2 regions of the Fructilactobacillus hinvesii genome follow, and region 1 is predicted to be linked to the other one. Evidence: riboswitches for the same ligand, from Rfam matches in the RefSeq annotation. Region 1 holds a riboswitch; the other holds the start of a gene.
The links. Region 1 has a riboswitch for thiamine pyrophosphate ahead of M3M39_RS01605 (ABC transporter ATP-binding protein). Riboswitches for the same ligand answer to the same signal wherever they lie in the genome.
Positions count from the first base shown of each region.

Region 2: linked by a shared signal. The riboswitch ahead of M3M39_RS00580 (TenA family protein) and the one ahead of M3M39_RS01605 (ABC transporter ATP-binding protein) in region 1 are both predicted to bind thiamine pyrophosphate.

Region 1 covers NZ_CP097118.1:335,939-339,077, forward strand. The annotation lists gene M3M39_RS01600 (energy-coupling factor transporter transmembrane component T family protein) at 1-349, opposite strand, end outside; gene M3M39_RS01605 (ABC transporter ATP-binding protein) at 349-1,752, opposite strand; TPP riboswitch at 1,809-1,902, opposite strand; gene M3M39_RS01610 (biotin transporter BioY) at 2,073-2,618, shown strand; gene recA (recombinase RecA) at 2,660-3,139, opposite strand, start outside.
Region 2 covers NZ_CP097118.1:114,119-117,257, reverse strand. The annotation lists gene M3M39_RS00590 (YfhO family protein) at 1-391, shown strand, start outside; gene M3M39_RS00585 (histidine phosphatase family protein) at 388-1,047, shown strand; TPP riboswitch at 1,090-1,178, shown strand; gene M3M39_RS00580 (TenA family protein) at 1,282-1,929, shown strand; gene thiD (bifunctional hydroxymethylpyrimidine kinase/phosphomethylpyrimidine kinase) at 1,931-2,740, shown strand; gene thiE (thiamine phosphate synthase) at 2,730-3,139, shown strand, end outside.

The sequences.
Region 1 (3,139 bases):
ATTTGGACGGCACGTGGGCATTTTGTTCCAGGGCTTGTGCTAAGCGGAGCATGGGTGTTGTTAGTGAAAAGCTTAGCCCAAGATACACGTAGGCGTAGAGTCTGGTGAAGAGGACGCTACCCATGTACAAACCGTTGGTGCCGTAGTACACCTGGGAAAAGAAGATTCCAAGGGCGGGTAACAAAGCAATTAAACTGAACGTGCCCACCGTTTTGAGCTGGCGTCCTTGTTTCCAGATGAGGTAGCCAAGGCAGACGATGATTAACGCCAGATTAATGGTTAAATTGGGGATTAGTGAAATTTCAAAGGCGATTAAAACGATTAATAGTAATTTTAGGGCGGGATTCATTAGTGAGCCTCCTGATAGGTAAACGTGTGATCGGCAAGGTGGAGGTGATATTCATAGAAGCCGGGCGTAGCAAAGCGCTGGTGGCTAATGACTAACAATAGGTGATCAGGACCTTGGTACTGTTGTTTTAGTAGTTTCTGCACGGTGACCACCGAATCCTGATCCAATCCAGCAAAGGGCTCGTCTAGGAGTAAAATTTTTGGGTTGCGAATTAACATCACCAGGATTTGGAGTTTCTTTTGCTGTCCGCCACTTAAGGTGTAAACACTTTGTTGCTCGTGGCCCGTCAGCTGTAATTGTGCTAATGCGTGCTGAATTGATTCTTTGTTCCACGTGGAACACTGGCTAGTTTGAAGGGATAATTCTAATTCTTCGGCGACGGTGACCCGTAACAATTGATCAGGGGCTGATTGAAAAACCAGTCCCAACTGGTCGTAGTAACGTTTGTTTTTGATTTTTTGAATGTTGTGGTGGTTCAGGTCAATGGTCCCGGCGTACTTTTGGAGCTTGCTGAGACTCTTTAAAAGAGTGGATTTCCCGCTCCCACTGGGACCAGTTAGTAACGTGCAGCCCGCTGGAATTCGAAGGGATGGTACCGACAGCAATGTAGTGGCTTCATAACTAATTTGATAGTCCTGGAGTTGAAACAGGCCACTATCAGTCGAAGGAAGCGTAAAACGTTGCGCTGGTTGCTGCCGGTTTGCAAATAATTCAGCCTGGGCAGCTGGAGATAGGAGTTGGAGCTCGTGAGTTCCGGGTTCTACGGTGACAACGTGGTCTACCAGATCCTGATAACCGGTTAAATCATGATCGGAAACAATGATGGTTTTGCCCCGTTCGTTTTGCAGTTGCTGGAGTTTGCGCAGGATGTCTCGTTTAGATTGCGGATCAATGCTTGCAAACGGTTCGTCCAGCAGAAAAATGGCCGGATCAAGCGCAACCATGGTGGCTAAAATGGCCTTTTGTTTTTCCCCCCCAGAAAGGGAGAGCACCTGCCGGTCGGCGAGATGGCCGATTTGACAAAAATCTAAGGCAGCGTGAATGCGATCGGGGATGAGCTCTGGATCAGTTTGCTGATTTTCCAAAGCAAATTGGAGCTCGCCAGCGACCGTTTGCATCACAAACTGTTGGTTGGGATCTTGGAGCATCAAGCTCACTAGTTTAGAACGGTCCTCAGCCGGTAATTGGTCGAGAGGTTGTTGGTTGAGGGTAATTGTCCCTTGATATTCCTGGGTGCTTAACCCAGCCATCAATTCCAATAGGGTTGATTTACCACATCCAGATGGGCCACTTAACAGCCAAAATTGACCGGTGGGAATTTCTAACTGAACGTCGTGAAACAAAGGTTCTGGTTGATTCGGGTATTTAAAACTAAAATGTTGCAGTGTGACTGCTGCTTCCATAGCTTCCTCCAATAAAAAACCGCCCTCCAAGATGGGGGACGGTTGAATTTTTTTGCGACAACTGTGTGTCAGGTTACCTCCGCTAGCATTACCTAGATCAGGTTCAACGGGTATTATCTCAGCCGTAAATTGGCACCCCAGCTATTCGATTACGTTTAGTATACCAGATTTAACTTTCGGTGGGAGGATTATAAAAGTGACATTTAGAGGAAACTGTTCGGCGCAAAAGGGCAGTAGCACGGCAATGTTATCAATCAGGTGGGCAATTTGCTCCAGGTTTGGCACAATTAAACCAACTATGTGTAAAGGATGGAACATTTATGAGAATAAAAGAACTGACTTACTGCGCGTTAATGATTGCCATCATTGCGTGTCTCGGATTAATTCCGTTGATTACGATTCCCTTTTTACCGGTGCCCATTTCGTTTCAAACGGCCGGGATCATGCTGGCGGGATCTTGTTTGGGACGCAAACTCGGTTTTTGGAGCGTGACTCTCTTCTTGCTGTTAGTTGCCGTAGGACTCCCACTGTTAGCTGGTTTTCGGGGTGGGTTCGGCGTTTTCTTTGGTCCCACCGCTGGGTATTTAATCAGTTGGCCCTTTTGTGCTTATGCAATCGGATGGCTAGTTGATCACTTGGCTAGACGCCCCCGTTTTTGGGTCTTTTTAATTGCCAACTTAGTGGGAGGAATGGTCTTGATGAACCTCGTTGGGGCAGCGTATCTTGTTTGTCAAAGTGGATTGTCTTTCGTCCAAGTTTTAATTAGTAGTGTCGCCTTTTTACCAGTGGATGCGGTGAAGGCCATCGTCGTTTCCCTAATTGCGGCTCAGCTGCAGCGACATCATTTACTTCCCCATTTTCATTAAAAAAAGAGACACTTTTTCGAAAAGTGTCTCTTTTAAGTTGGTTAAACGTCTAAATCAGTTTCACTCGGTTTAGCAGTGTCGTCCGTAGTTGGGGTTGTGTTTTTTTCATTTTCCGCTTGTGCATCTGTTGCGGCTTGGGGTTCTTCTTTTTCAATTCCGTAAGCCACCCGAACCTTGTGGGTTAATTCATCCACTAGTTCTGGTTTTTCTTTTAGATTTGCAACGGTCTTATTTAATCCTTGGCCTAAGCGTTCTTCACCATAGGAATACCAGGATCCAGACTTGTTAATGATGTCTTTTTCTACGGCCAGGTTTACCATGTCAGCGACTGGTTCAATTCCGTGACCAAAACTCATCAACGTGTCAACCGTCTTAAAGGGCGGAGCAACCTTGTTTTTGGCCACTTTAATCTTAGTCTCTTTTCCGACGATTTCTTGACCATCTTTGGACTGCTTACTTCCGCTGACCCGTAGCCGAATGCTGGAGTAGAACTTCAAAGCCCGACCACCAGGAGTGGTTTC
Region 2 (3,139 bases), 220 kb from region 1:
TGCTAGCTATCAAGGCGATGCGGTTGAGCGCTTTAGCCAGGCGACGGTTCCTTACCAACTGCAGGTGGATGATCCAGCTCGATTAGCCTTACATGGCAATCAATTTACGGCTAAGGTGAAGACTACCACAGCGCGTCCTGTCGTTTTGCTTAGCATCCCTTATGATCAGGGATGGACGATTACAGACGGCCAGAAACCTGTTAAAATGAAGAAGGCGGTGAATGGCCTGGCTCAGGTCCGGTTGACTCCGGGAACTCATCGCCTAACGTTCCGATACCAGACACCGGGGCTTAAAGTGGGAGTGCTCATTTCGCTATTGGGCTTAGTGGGAACTTTACTGGCCAGCTGGTGGTGGCGAAAAAAGCGCACGGTTAGGAGAGATGCCAAATGACAGTAACAGCTTACTTAGTCCGACACGGACAAACCTATTTAAACCGATATAACAAAGTGCAGGGATGGATTGACTCGCCCTTAACTGATAAGGGAATTGCCGATGCCCAAACTGCTGGGAAACGCCTAGCTAAAATTGATTTTGATGCGGCCTTTACCAGTGATTCAGGTCGAGCAGTCGAAACCGGTAACGAAATTTTGAAGCAAAACCCCCGGGGAATGGATATCATTACCTACCAGTTTCCAGAACTGCGTGAACAGTTCCATGGTTACTTTGAAGGGGAAAATCTGGAACAAATGTGGCAGTTCGTGGGAGAACAGGTCAACATTACCAACGAAGCGGGCGTGTTAAACCACTATGGGTTAGAACGAGCTCGGGATCTGATTGCGAAGGCTGATTTGTATAATGATGCCGAAGATAACCAACGATTCTGGGAACGACTAGACCGAGGTTTTGACCGGATTCGGGAAAACACTAGTGACGGGCAAAAGATCCTGATTGTTTCGCACGGGATGACGATTCGTTCAATTGTGGACCGGTACGCACCCGAATTGGATGAGGGCCAAGCCGCCCAAAATGGGAGCATCACTAAGTTGTTAATTCAACCGGATACAATTGAAGTGGAATACTACAACAATTTGGACCGGGATGTGTAAGTTGCACGTCTAGTCCAACTAATGCTACACTGATGACAATCAAATAAAAAGTTGGGGTGCCATGAGCTGAGATTAAACCCATTGAACCTGATGTAGTTAACACTACCGCAGGAAACTTTTATGTTGCGGGCGGAGTCCGTCCTCAAATAAAAATACCAATTCCCAAGTTCTCAGCTGATGCTGGGAACTTTTTTTTATTTGGTTAAATTTAGCTAGTGATGAGGAGAACTACTAATGCAACCAGCAATTAGTGAACAAATGCAACAAACCGTTCAGACGATGATGCCACAATTTGGGGCGAATTCATTTGTGCAAGGAATCGCGACAGGAGATTTACCCCGCGCGGTGGTCATTAACTACGTTCAGCAGGATAACATCTACCTGCAACGCTTTTTGAACTTATACCAGCGAGTGCTGGGCCAACTTTCTCCAGAGTTATTGGCAAATACCGAACATGATATTCGGATGGAGAATGGTGCTCACCAGGTGCTGTTACAAGCTGCCCAAACAACTACAAAAGAAATTATGACGCCGTGGCCGCCAACTAAGAATGTGACCCAAACCTATTTGCAACACATGGAATCAGCTGCCAAACAATCAGCTTTTATCGGATTAGCGAGCATGCAAGCCTGTCCGGCAGTGTACGTTACTTTAGCCAATCAACTAGTGGCAAAAGACGCTAATGTTCCCACTAATCCGTTTGCCGCGTGGATTAATTTTTACGCAGGAACGGATGATGGTTTTGACCAGACGATGTTTCATGAATTAGATCAACTAAGCCCGACGGTTGCAAATGAAGACCGGCAGGAAGCACTGGTTGTGTTTCAAAAGAGTTGTGAATATGAATTAGCCTTTTTTGCCCAGGCGGAGGAGGAAAACTAAAATGCGACAATATCCAACGGGATTGACGATTGCTGGAACTGATTCTGGCGGGGGTGCCGGAATGATGGCGGACCTAAAAACGATACAAACTTTAAAAACCTTTGCCACTGCCGTGGTGATGGGCATTACCGCGCAGAATACGAAGGACGTTCAACGAATTGAGACCGTTTCAGCAGCCATGGTGAACGCACAATTTGCTGCGGTCGCAACTGATTTTGCTATCCGGGCTGTGAAAACGGGAGCCTTGTTTGATGCCGACCATGTGCGCTTAGCGGTTCAAAATCTGGCTAAATACCATTTTCCAGTGGTCATTGTGGATCCGGTCATGGTTGCCAAGGGTGGGAGCCACTTGTTAGATGACGAAGGCATTACGGTTCTCAAGCAGGAGTTGCTGCCGGTGGCTGACGCAGTAACGCCGAACTTACCAGAAGCGGAGTTACTGGCTGGGCAAACGATTACGACGCCAGTCGATATTTTAAACGCTGCTAAAAAGATTCAGCAATTGGGAGTCGAAAACGTCGTCATTAAAGGAGGACACGGCACGGATCCGGTGGTTTCCGACTACGTTAAACTGGCCGACGGAACCGACTACTGGCTAGAAAGCCCGCGGGTGAACACCAACCGAACCCATGGCACGGGCGACACGCTTTCAGCGGCCATGGTAGCGTACGTGGCTCACGGTCACAGTATTAACCAAGCGATTCGGTTGGCTCACGACTATCTAGCACAAATTATTCCCCACCCGCTGCCATTGGGACACGGGCACGGACCGGTAAATCATGGATTATGGGAGGAACACGATGAAATTTAATTCAGCAATGTTGCAAGTTTACCTAGTGATTGGCACCCAGGACGTTGATAATCAACCAAACCGACTGTTAGACGTGGTTAAGCAAGCGCTTGCTGCTGGAGTAACCGCGGTTCAGTTTCGGGATAAAGACGGTTCGCGTTTGCATGAAGCAGAGCGAGTGGAATTGGGCAGAAAAGTTCATCAGCTGACCACTGCCGCGAACGTGCCCCTTTTCATTGACGATAACGTGCAGCTTACAGAACAAGTTGGTGCCGAAGGGATTCACGTCGGCCAGACTGATGCGAACGTTGCTCCGCTTCGCGAACAACATCCAGATTGGTTAATCGGGCTCTCTGTGCATAACGTAGCCGAACTAAATGCCAGTGCTCCTGCTTTACCACTGGTTGATTATCTCGGGGT